2 regions of the Rummeliibacillus sp. TYF005 genome follow, and region 2 is predicted to be linked to the other one. Evidence: riboswitches for the same ligand, from Rfam matches in the RefSeq annotation. Region 2 holds a riboswitch; the other holds the start of a gene.
The links. A riboswitch is a leader RNA that binds a small molecule or an ion and turns the genes downstream of it on or off. The one in region 2 is predicted to bind S-adenosylmethionine.
Positions count from the first base shown of each region.

Region 1: another riboswitch for S-adenosylmethionine. It lies ahead of CW357_RS09975 (methionine ABC transporter ATP-binding protein); the one in region 2 lies ahead of CW357_RS12270 (O-acetylhomoserine aminocarboxypropyltransferase/cysteine synthase family protein).

Region 1 covers NZ_ML122558.1:9,333-15,420, reverse strand. Annotated here, with positions in the region: gene gltB (glutamate synthase large subunit) at 1-51, opposite strand, end outside; gene CW357_RS09990 (LysR family transcriptional regulator) at 175-1,077, shown strand; gene CW357_RS09985 (MetQ/NlpA family ABC transporter substrate-binding protein) at 1,200-2,030, opposite strand; gene CW357_RS09980 (methionine ABC transporter permease) at 2,084-2,752, opposite strand; gene CW357_RS09975 (methionine ABC transporter ATP-binding protein) at 2,745-3,770, opposite strand; SAM riboswitch class I at 3,895-3,998, opposite strand; gene CW357_RS09970 (thioredoxin family protein) at 4,056-4,364, opposite strand; gene CW357_RS09965 (toprim domain-containing protein) at 4,377-4,718, opposite strand; gene gcvH (glycine cleavage system protein GcvH) at 4,842-5,222, opposite strand; gene CW357_RS09955 (arsenate reductase family protein) at 5,300-5,656, opposite strand; gene CW357_RS09950 (acyl-CoA dehydrogenase family protein) at 5,797-6,088, opposite strand, start outside.
Region 2 covers NZ_ML122565.1:39,475-45,562, forward strand. Annotated here, with positions in the region: gene CW357_RS12255 (hypothetical protein) at 1-1,270, shown strand, start outside; gene CW357_RS12260 (NADPH-dependent oxidoreductase) at 1,350-2,081, opposite strand; gene CW357_RS12265 (DASS family sodium-coupled anion symporter) at 2,202-3,674, opposite strand; SAM riboswitch class I at 3,962-4,077, shown strand; gene CW357_RS12270 (O-acetylhomoserine aminocarboxypropyltransferase/cysteine synthase family protein) at 4,213-5,508, shown strand; gene CW357_RS12275 (homoserine dehydrogenase) at 5,850-6,088, shown strand, end outside.

The DNA.
Region 1 (6,088 bases), on a different contig from region 2:
AAATTGTGGAGAGTATAAACCTTGCGCTGTTGGAATTTGGTGAAATGTCATACGATTCCCTCCTTTATATATATAACGGGTCTTAAGTATATTTTAGTTTTTCAAATTCATATAAACAATATATAATTTGGATAGGATTAATCTAAAAAATAGATAAGTAGGAGATGACATGATATGGAATTAAGACAACTGAGGTATTTTGTAGCAGTTGCAGAAAGGGAACATATCTCTGAAGCCGCAGAAGTTTTACATGTCGCACAATCAGCTGTTAGCCGTCAAATTGCCAATTTAGAAGAAGAGTTGGGTATTGAATTATTTGAACGTGTAGGGCGTAACGTAAAACTTACACCAATTGGAAGAACATTCCTTGAACATACAGTTGCAGCTCTTCAAGCAATCGATTTTGCAAAAAGACAGGTTGATGAGTATTTAAACCCTGAAGAAGGAACGATTAAAATTGGATTTCCAACAAGTCTAGCAAGCTTTCTTCTACCAACAGTTATTTCTGCATTCAAAAAAGAACATCCAAATGTTTCGTTTCATTTAAGACAAGGTTCTTACAAATATCTTATTAAAGCTGTAAAGGAACGTGAACTGAATTTAGCCTTTTTAGGACCTGTCCCCGGTAAGGATGACAGTATCGATCAAAAAATCCTGTTTACAGAAAATATCGCAGCACTTGTCCCTTCATCACATCGTCTAGCCAAAAAAGATCAGATCCAATTAACAGAATTACGTAATGAAGGATTTGCATTATTTCCAGAAGGATTTATATTAAACAAAGTAGCGGTAGAAGCATGTAAATCAGTTGGATTTACACCAAAGATTAGTTCTGAAGGTGAAGATATGGATGCATTAAAAGGATTAGTAGCAGCAGGTATCGGAGTTACCCTATTACCTGAAAGTGCGTTCTATGACGCTACCCCTCGTCGAACAAAAAAACTAGCATTGGTGGAACCTCCATTTACACGTAATGTCGGTGTTATTTATCCTATAAACCGCGAGCTAGCACCTTCGGAACAAATTTTCTTAGACTTTGTAAGTAACTTCTTCTCTAGATTGACGCAGTTTAAATAATTTCTCAGAATAGATTATAAGATTGATAATTTTATATTTTGGAGTTAAATATCGAAAACTATTTCAATATACACAAAAAGACGCTAGAACGAAATTCGCTCTAACGTCTTTTTTCATCTTTATTATTCAGATACAGGAACTACTGAACCTTTCCATTCTTCATTGATGAAGTCTTGAATTTCTTTTGAATGTAGGACATCCACTAATTTTTTCACAGCTTTATTGTCTTTGTTTTCTTTCTTCACTGCAATAACGTTTACATATGGTGAATCTTTGTCTTCAAGAGCAATTGCATCTTTTGTTGGTGTTAAACCTGCATCGATTGCAAAGTTAGAATTGATAACTACTGCATCTCCTTCTTCGTTTTTATACATTTGCACTAACATTTCAGGAGCAGTTTTTGCATCGATTTTTAATTTTTTTGGATTTTTCGCAATATCTTTGATTTCTGCTGAAGCTTTATCTATGCCTTCTTTTAATGTGATTAAGCCTTTAGCTTCTAGTAATGTTAGAATACGACCTTGGTCAGCTACAGAGTTACTGATTAAAATTGTCGCTCCTTTTGGAAGTTGATCTAGTTTTTTATATTTTTTAGAGTAAATACCGATTGGTTCGATATGAATACCACCAGCGTTTACAAAGTCGTAACCATTATCTTTGATTTGTTGTTCTAGGTATGGAATGTGTTGGAAATAGTTCGCATCTAAATCGCCGGAATCTAAATCCTTATTAGGCAATACATAATCTTGATATTTTTGAATATCTAATTCTACGCCTTCTTTTTCAAGAATTGGTTTTGCCTTTTCTAAAATTTCTGCGTGAGGTACATTAGAAGCACCTACTACTAATTTTGTTTCTTTTGAATCACCAGATGATGCTTTTTCGTCTGATCCGCAAGCTGCTAAGCTTAACGCTAATGATGCTGTTAGAATTCCTGCTACAAGTTTCTTCATGTTTTTTCCCCTTTTCTTTTCAAATATGTGAACGTTAATACGTATACACCAAACTATCGTTTATCTGTTTTGGATGTAATAAAATCACCTATAAATTGAATGATAAATACAATCACTAACACTAATACAGTTGCGACAAATGTTACATCGTTACGACTTCGTTGGAAGCCATCCATAAACGCTAAGTTTCCTAAACCACCAGCACCGATTACACCTGCCATTGCAGTGTAACCAACTAATGCTACTGCTGTTACGGTAATACCTGATATTAAAGCGGGTAATGACTCTGGGATTAAAACCTTATAAATGATTGTCCAAGTTTTAGCTCCCATAGAACGTGCCGCTTCAATTACACCTTTATCAATTTCACGTAAAGCGATCAAAACCATTCGAGCATAGAATGGTGCAGCTCCTATGATTAAAGCTGGTAACGCTGCATTGGCTCCACGAATTGTTCCTAGTAAAAAGTTTGTAAATGGAATTAAAAGAATAACTAAAATGATAAATGGAATTGATCGGAAAATATTCACAACAGAGCCCGTTAGTAAGTTGACAACTTTGTTCGCCCAAAGTTGTGTTGGACTTGTAAGGAATAACAGAATCCCAAGAACTAAACCAATTATGAATGTAAGAACTGTTGAAACAGCCGTCATGTAAATGGTTTCTCTTGTAGCTTCCCACATGATTTCCCAATCGACATTCGGAAAGAGATCATTAAGCATTCTTGATCACCTCCGTTTTAATACCTTGTTCATCTAAATATTGAATCGCATTTGATACGTCGCTATCATTTCCAACAATTCGGACGATTAACGTACCATATGGACCACTCTTTGTCGGAGATATATTGCCATGCACAATATTCACATCGATACCAAACTCTCGTATCAAATAAGAGATTACAGGTTGCTCAGTTTTAGAACCAACAAAGAATAACTTTATCAACTGATCATTCGGGTAATCATCCAACATTTGTGAAATGGACTCTTTGTGCCCAGCTGTTTCAGTAACTTGAGAAACGAATTTCTTTGTTACAGTTGCTTTTGGAGATTGGAAAACTTCTAGAACATTTCCTTGCTCAACAACTTTCCCAGCTTCCATCACTGCTACACGATGACAAATTTTTCGGATGACATGCATCTCATGTGTGATTAAAACAATTGTTAGTCCAAGTTTTTCATTGATACTTACAAGTAAGTCTAAGATTGCATCCGTTGTTTCTGGGTCAAGGGCTGAGGTTGCTTCATCACAAAGTAACACTTCTGGATTATTTGCTAGCGCTCTAGCAATACCTACACGTTGCTTTTGTCCACCTGATAGTTGGGAAGGATATGCTTTTTCTCTTCCTTTCAAGCCGACTAACTCTACTAGTTCAAGTACACGTTTCTGACGTTCTGCTTTACTAATACCAGCAATCTCTAATGGAAATGCTATATTCTCTTCGACTGTTCTCGACCATAATAAGTTGAAGTGTTGGAAAATCATACTTATTTTATGGCGTGCATTTCGAAGTTCTTTCCCTTTAATCGATGAAATATTCTGTCCATTTACTGTGACTTTACCTGATGTAGGCTTTTCTAAGCCATTGAGTAAACGGATCATTGTGCTTTTACCAGCACCACTATAACCGATAATGCCAAAAATCTCACCATCATTTATTGATAGGTTAACATCATTAACTGCAGTTAGAGATCCATTAGCGGTTTTGTATTTTTTTACGACATTTTCTAGTTGAATCATACTCAAAACCACCTTTTATATTTACGTCATTGTCGCTCGGGTCTGAACAGCCTCTTTCGCTTTTAATATAAAAGACCCTTCTGTAAGATTAACAGAAGGGTCCACGTAATATACGAAAACCGTTCTCTCATCTTCCAAAGTTCTCACTTTGCGTGAATTGGCACCGTGTCACATTGTGACGGTTGCCGGGCTTCATAGGGCACTTCCCTCCACCTCTCTAAATAAGAGTAACGTAAATAATTATTTAATTTATGTTTGTTACTTTACCACTCTATGTTAACATCGTCAATCTTTTTTCTGAATTTTTTCAAATAAGTATGAAACAGATTGAAATGCATAGATTTTATCTCTTACTTTTCCATTTTCAGTAATTAGTAAACATGGGACACTTTCAATTTTATAGTCTATGGCTAATTGTTCCACATAATTGATATTAGCCTTTCCCATTGGAATGTCTGGAAAGGTTGCTTCCATAATCTCCATCATTTTAGAAGCTACTTGGCACGTTCCACACATTGAAGTGTATAAATAGAAAGTACATTGTTCTTTACTTTCCTTCATATTCTCCCATTCTTCAATTGACCATTCTTGCATAACTTGTCATTCCTATTCTATAAGATAAGCTGGATTTACTTTAAAATCAGCAGCCAATAATATTCTAGCTAAATATTTTCTTGGCGTTACTTCCACTTGTTTATATAAAGAAAGGGTTCGTAAAAAATACGTCTCAGGATATTCTCTCTTCATCAAAGCACGAAGGCAATCGCCTGAATAATCTTCGTCAAAAAAAGCATATAAATCATATTCTTCATAGGGATAGATAAGTTCTTCTAAATTACTCGCACTAATCGTTCCATTCGTACATAGAATTGGAATATCTTCTGCTAATATGGGGTGAATTTGCAATTTATCCTGCCTACCTTCTACAATAAGCACTTTATCAGACAAGCTAATTCCTCCTTACAGTTTTATCCCGCATTGAGTGCAGTAAAAACCTTAACTTAATAGTGTGAACTGCTTGATGTACGTAAAAGCGCCAACACAAAAAGTGTGGCGCTTTTATTGGCAAGATTATTCTTCGATTAGTTCTTGGTATTTTTCTGGTGTAAGTAATTCTTCAATTTGTGATACGTCAGAAGGTTCAATCACAACCATCCATGCTTTTTCATATGGAGATTCGTTAACAAATTCTGGGCTATCTTCTAGTTCTTCATTAATTTCTACAACTTTACCTGAAATAGGTGCATAAAGTTCAGATACAGTTTTTACAGATTCAACACTACCAAATGGTTCATCTGCTACTAGATCGTCACCTACTTGTGGAAGTTCAACGAATACGATATCACCTAGTTCTGATTGTGCGAACTCTGTAATTCCGATGCGTACTTTTCCATCTTCTGCTTTTACCCATTCATGTTCTTCTGTATAACGTAAATCTGTTGGTATGCTCATCATTAACCCTCCAAATATGTATTTAAATTCACTTCAATTTTGACATATTCCGTATTTAAAAACAAGCAAATGTATAACTATTTCCATGTCTTTTCAAAGTCATCAATTTTAAAACCTAATGTGATTCTTTGACCATCGGTAACAATCGGTCTTTTAATGAGCATTCCATCTGATGCTAACAATTCAAGTTGCTCATCTTCAGACATTTCCTTTAAGCGATCTTTTAATTGTAGTTCGCGATATTTCATCCCAGAAGTATTAAAGAATTTTTTCAATGGCAGGCCACTCATTTTCAAAAAATTTGTTAATTCTTCTTTTGTAGGTGTTTGTTCAACTATATGTTGTAATTCAAACTCGATTCCATTTTCCTTTAACCAAGCTTGTGCTTTTTTACATGTTGTACATTTTGGGTATTGAATTAATCTGATCGTCATAAGAATGCTCCTTTTATATGTTTTATAACTACATCCCTTCTCTTCATTGTATTGTATGATGACTTTCTTATTCAAGAAAGAAATCCGATCACTCTATTAGGATGACCGGATTTCTCTACGTTATACAAATTCTTCAAATACTATACTGTATATTTCTCTGCAGCAATTAGTTTTACAGAAGCTTGACGTTTTTTAGCAATCAAATTATATGGAGTGAATCGTGTAAGTTTACGTAGAGCAGATAGTAACATGCGAGCATTGTCACCTTCTACAGAACCAATAATTGTTTCTTTTGCTTCTTTTTCAATTTCAGCAAATGCTTCTTGAACGAAAATTTCTGTGTATAAAACTTTTTGTGCAGCTTTATCGAATCCGTCACGAGCAAGTGCTTTTTCAGTACGAAGAACAACTGATTCCATCGCGAATAATTGG
Region 2 (6,088 bases):
TCCACCAAAGTTTGCACGAAACAAAATGAAAAAAGCCTTTAGCCAAGTACCGAATACAAGTTACTATGAACTAGGTAACCTGCAGATTCAAAAAGTAAATGGTGAATATGTTTATATTGCTCCAGTGGAATTCTCTGATTTCTTTAAATGGATGAAAGGAAAAGAATCTCCAGGATATTTAACAATGAGTGCAACAAACTCATCGGATAATCCTAAGTTTGTAAAATCTCCAATGGTTTACACAACTTCTGCTTACTTAAATAACAATGTGGAACGTCATATGCGCTTAGCTAATACTAAAGAAATCTTCTATGGTGACGCACAATTAGAAGTTAATGACGATGGTAAACCATTTTATATCCGTACTTATGGTGAGTTTATATCAGGTCGTAATGGTTTTGATCCTAAAGGAATTGTGATGATTGATGCTAAAACGGGCAAGTCTCAAACCTATGCATTAAAGGATGTCCCTGAATTTATCGACGGTGCGATTTCTCCAGAAGCTGTAAGTAGACAAAATGAGTATTTTGGTAAATATGTGCATGGTTACTGGAATAGCTTATTTGGTAAAAAGGATGTAAAACTCCCATCAGATGAAGGAACTGAAGCTAATGTTAGTCCAGTATTTGATGAAAATGGAACCATGTATTACTTTACAGATTTCACTAGTCCTAAAGAAGGCGTGGACTCAATGCTCGGCTACTCTTTGACAAATGCACGTACAGGTCAAGCAACATACTATTCAGGTAACAAAGATGAAGCCTATATGGATTCGCAAGGGGCAATTCAAATTATTGAGAAAAAATTCATCGAGAAAAAATGGCAAGCTTCTATGCCAATTATCTACAATTTCTATGGTGAAGCAAGTTGGCTAGTTCCAGTACTTGATTCCAATGGATTCTTACAAAATTATTCCATTGTATCAGCAGCAAACCCAGAACTTTCAGTATCAGCAGCTACACCGAACGAAGCGCTGAGACAATATAAAACAGTGATTAATCGCTCGGGAAGTAGTTCTTTAAATAGTAGTTCTTCAAGTGAAGAAAAAATAGCTAAAGGAAAAGTAATCCGAGTTTATAAAGAGAAAAACGGTGATTATACGACAATTTCTTTCTTATTAGATAACAAAGAAAATTATATTGTCAGCTCCGAATTAGCACCTCTTGCAGTATATTTAAAAGAGGGCGACCAAGTGGAAGTAAAATATGTAAATTCAACAGATGTTTTCTTACCAGTTAAAGAAATGACGATTCAAGGTATAGAAGAGTAGATTTACAAGGATACAATTTGTTGTCAAAAAGGGCCAATGGAAGGATACTTACCATTGGCCTTTTTTTCTTAAAAGAATACTATTTCCAAGTAAAACCTTTTTTAGCTAAGAAGTCTTTGATAAAAGGACGGCGTTGTTCGATAAGAAAATCAGCCATTTGTTTTGTCCAATTAGCCATCTTCTTGTTAGAAGAACGACTTGCATAATATGTTTCTAATGTTGCGTCATATTCATCTAATAGTTGATCATACTTTTCTACATCATAATTATTTTCATGCAGTATAGCATTTAAAGGTAAACGTGGTTTTGTTTCGTTACGTTTCGTAGGTTTACCAATTGTCATAGCAAATAACGGGAAGACATAGTCTGGTAAATTAAATAATTCGCTAATTGCTTCTGGTTGATTTCGCGCCCCACCAATATAGCAAATTCCATAACCTTCTGCCTCTGCTGCAATAACGAAGTTTTGCGCAAATAAGGATACATCTGCTACACCGGCAAGGACATTTTCAGCCGAATCCGCTACAATTTCAACACCTTGCTTTTTACCAGCAATTTGTAAACGTTTGAAATCTACGCAAAATAGAAAAGCTGCGCCAGCTGTTTGGAATTGAAACGCATTGTTTGATAGTTCGCCAAGTTTTTGTTGTTTCTCTTCATCCGTTACCCAGATAACACTATAAGCTTGGATAAAGTGTGAAGTTGCTGCCATTTGAGCAGTTTCGATTAAATCATACACGACTTCTTTAGGGATTTTTTCACCAGTATATTTTCTTACAGATGTATGACTACGTAATAGATCTTTGACCACTAAATGTCACTCCTTTATAGTAGGTATCATTTTCACTATACGGGATTTTATAGAAAGTTACTACTGAAACAAATGGCGAAGAGGTTTTAATACTCTTCGCCATTTCACTAATTGTAAGTTTTAAAGCAAACCAATCCATTTCCAGTAGGTTGCACTAAATATTAAAATGAGCAAATACCCTGCAATAGTAATTGGGATACCTGATTTTAAGAAATCTTTGACAGTAAAGGCTCCGGTACCGTAAGCAAGCATATTTTGAGGTGCACTTACAGGTAGTAAGAAGCCAAAACTAATAACAAACTGTTGGATGATTACAAATCCTACATTATTAATATTAAAATCAATAGTTGTTGTTAGTGCAATAAAAATTGGAATTAATGCTGAAGATAGACTGGTTGCACTTGCGAAACCAAGGTGAATTAGAATATTAAATAATGACACTAAAGCAATTGTTGCTAAAATTGGCATATGTTCTAAGCCAAGTGAACCGAATACTTTAGTAGAAAGCCATTGAGCACCTTGTGTATCAAGTAATATTGTACCGAGTGAGATACCTACTGCAAATACAATAATAGTACCCCATGGAATAAGACCTTCTACTTGTTTCCAATCAAAGACACCAATTTTGGGGGCTAATAATACTGCGATAGCAATAATTGTAACAGTTGTCGTATCAAATGGGTGTAGCTTTCCTTCAGTAGCCCAGAAGAATAATAAAATTAAAGAAATAATAATTAGACGAATTTCAGCGGATTTGACAGGTCCTAGTTCTTTTAACTGGGATTCAATCAATTCCTTGCCGCCTTCAATTTTTTGAGTTTCAGGTTTAATCAGATTAATCATTACAAAGAATAGCACGATGGACATAATAATTGAGAATGGTGCTGCGTATATAAACCATTGGCTCCAGGAAATATCCGTATTAAATTCTTTATTGATAAAACTCAATGCGACCATATTTTGCGCAGCAGCTGTCTTAATGCCAACATTCCAAATAGATACAGCTTGTACAGAAGTTATGACTAATAATGCAGCTAGTTTACTATCTTTTGGTAGGCCGAATGCAGCGACCATACCTAGTAAGATGGGCACAACTGCTCCTGCCCGAGCTGTGGCACTTGGTACGAAAAATGCTAATATAATCGAAACGATGATTGCTCCAAATACGATATTTTTAGTTTTTGTACCGACCAGGGATAAAATCCATAAGGCAAGTCGCTTATGTAAATTTGTTGCTTGCATGGCAGCAGCTAAGAAAAGAGCAGCAGCCACTAATGCGACGGCAGAATTGCTAAAACCACCTAAAGCCATTTTCAAAGCATTAGCTGTACCATACTCTAGTGAAGGATCTTCAAGAGTGGGTGCTAATCCGATTGATATTCCAGTAATTGCTATAATCATGGCTGCACTTACTGGATAAGAAACAGCTTCTGTAACCCATAAAATAACGGCAAATCCAAGAATTGCTAAACTCCTTTGACCAGCTACGGGTAAATTTCCGCTGTTTGGCCAAAATGTCATGATTATTAATACAGCAAAAGCAAGTCCTATCCATAGAGGTTTTAAATTCTTTTTCTTTTTAACTTCCTCCATAATTATCATTCATTTCCTTTATCTCCATTATAAGGCTGTGCTTATTGATATAATGTGCATATATATGTCGAAAAAAGGAAAATTTATGAAATACTTTATTTGTAAAGTACACGTTTATCTTATGAAGTAAGATTAAAAAGATAGGAAAATATTGTACTAGTGATTCTTACAAAAAATATAATACAAGAAATAAATCCCTTTCAAAATGATTAATTATTCAGAAAGTTGTTGACTTTTATTCTATTTATCTTCTATACTTACCTCAACAAGATGGAATAAAAAAATAACCTTTATCAAGAGCGGCGGAGGGATAGGCCCTGCGATGCCCAGCAACCAGTAAGTTTATGAATACTTGCTACGGTGCTAATTCCTACAGATTCTAAGCGAGTCTGAAAGATAAGGGGAGGAAATGCTAATCAACCCTCTTCTTACGTGAAGAAGGGTTTTTATTTTTTATAAGCATTGGAATAATGACTTTATAAAAACCCTTTAACACACCTCCGTTTTCCATCTAAAAAATTTTTAGGAGGAATTTAAAATGACAGAATTACGTAAAGAGACTTTAGCAGTTCATGGTGGTCAAACACCAGATCCAACAACAGGAGCTATTGCAGTACCTGTATACCGAACAACTGCATATAAATTTAAAGATTCTGAACATGCACGTAAATTATTTGCATTAGAAGAACCAGGCAATATCTATTCTCGTATTATGAACCCTACTGTAGATGTATTTGAAAAACGAATTGCATTACTTGAGGGAGGTACAGCAGCAGTTGCTTTATCTTCAGGGATGGCAGCTATCGCATTTTCAATATTGAACATCGCACGTGCAGGTGATCATATTGTATCCGCATCTAGTATTTATGGAGGAACTTATAATCTATTTGCGAACACGTTACCTCGTTATGGTATTACAACAACATTTGTCAACGAAAAAAATAATGATGAGTTTGAAGCAGCTATTCAAGATAATACAAAAGCTATCTATGCTGAAACCATTGGAAACCCAAGTCTTTCAATCGTAGATATTGAAGCATTAGCAAAAATTGCACACAAACATGAAATTCCATTAATCATTGATAATACATTTGCTTCACCTGTAGGTTGCAATCCAATTGAATTTGGTGCAGATGTTGTTGTTCACTCTGCAACAAAATGGATAGGCGGTCATGGTACAACTATTGCTGGGGTAGTAGTAGATGCCGGTAAATTTGATTGGACACGTGGTAAATTCCCTGATTATACAGAGCCAGATGAATCTTATCATGGTTTACGTTACGGTGTTGATACAGCAAATGCAGCATTTGCAACTCGTTTACGCGTTCAATTATTACGAGATTTTGGACCAACACTTAGCCCTGACGCTGCGTTTAATTTACTCCAAGGATTAGAAACTTTACATTTAAGAGTTCCATATCATAATGAAAATGCAAGAAAAGTGGCAGAATATCTTCGTCAAAATGACCAAGTAGAATGGGTGCATTACAATGGATTTGATGATAGCGAATTTGCTGCAAATGCTAAAAAATACTTGAAAAATGGTTTTGGATCTGTCCTTACTTTTGGTATTAAAGGTGGACGAAGTGCTGGTCGTCAGCTTATTGATAACATTGAATTATTCTGCCACGTGGCGAATGTTGGGGATGCTCGTTCTCTAATCATTCATCCTGCTTCTACAACACACCAACAATTAAGTCCAGAAGAATTGAAAAAATCTGGTGTTCCGGAAGAATTAGTTCGTCTGTCAATTGGTTTAGAAGCTGCGGAAGATATAATAGAAGCACTAGAGGCCGCATTTGCGAAAGTCGGTAAACCTGAAGAGGCAAAATAAAACTGGATTCGGGAAGCAAAAGTTTAAAGAGTGATGCGTTAAACACGTTCACTCTTTTTCTCTTATATAAATTGGCTTTTTAAAAATAATCTAAAAATTCGATAAAATCAATGATGTAAGCGGTTTTCATGACCTCTCAGAAAAAACAATTGTCCTTCTCAGAAAGATTTTTCTTGTAATCTGTCCGTATGTGAGCTAAAATCAACTTTAAGTTCAGTATTTAAAGATTTCTTTACATGTATAGGTCACATGTTAATGATAGATAAATCACAAATTGAATGCGTATGAAGTGAACATATGTATTTCACAATATAAAGAAGAGAAATTTGGAGGCGAATGATATGACAACAGTGAAGGTAGCGATTCTTGGTTTCGGTACAGTTGGTCAAGGTATTTTTCGTATAGTAAATGAAAAACGAAAGCAATTCAAAGATACTTTAGGAGTAGATATTGAGATTGTTAAAATTCTTGTAAGTAATGTGAATAAGCCGCGTTCACATGCTCCAAAAGAATTATTAACAGATAAATTTGAGGATATCTTAGCAATTCCAGATTTAGAAGTGGTTTTTGAGGCAATTGT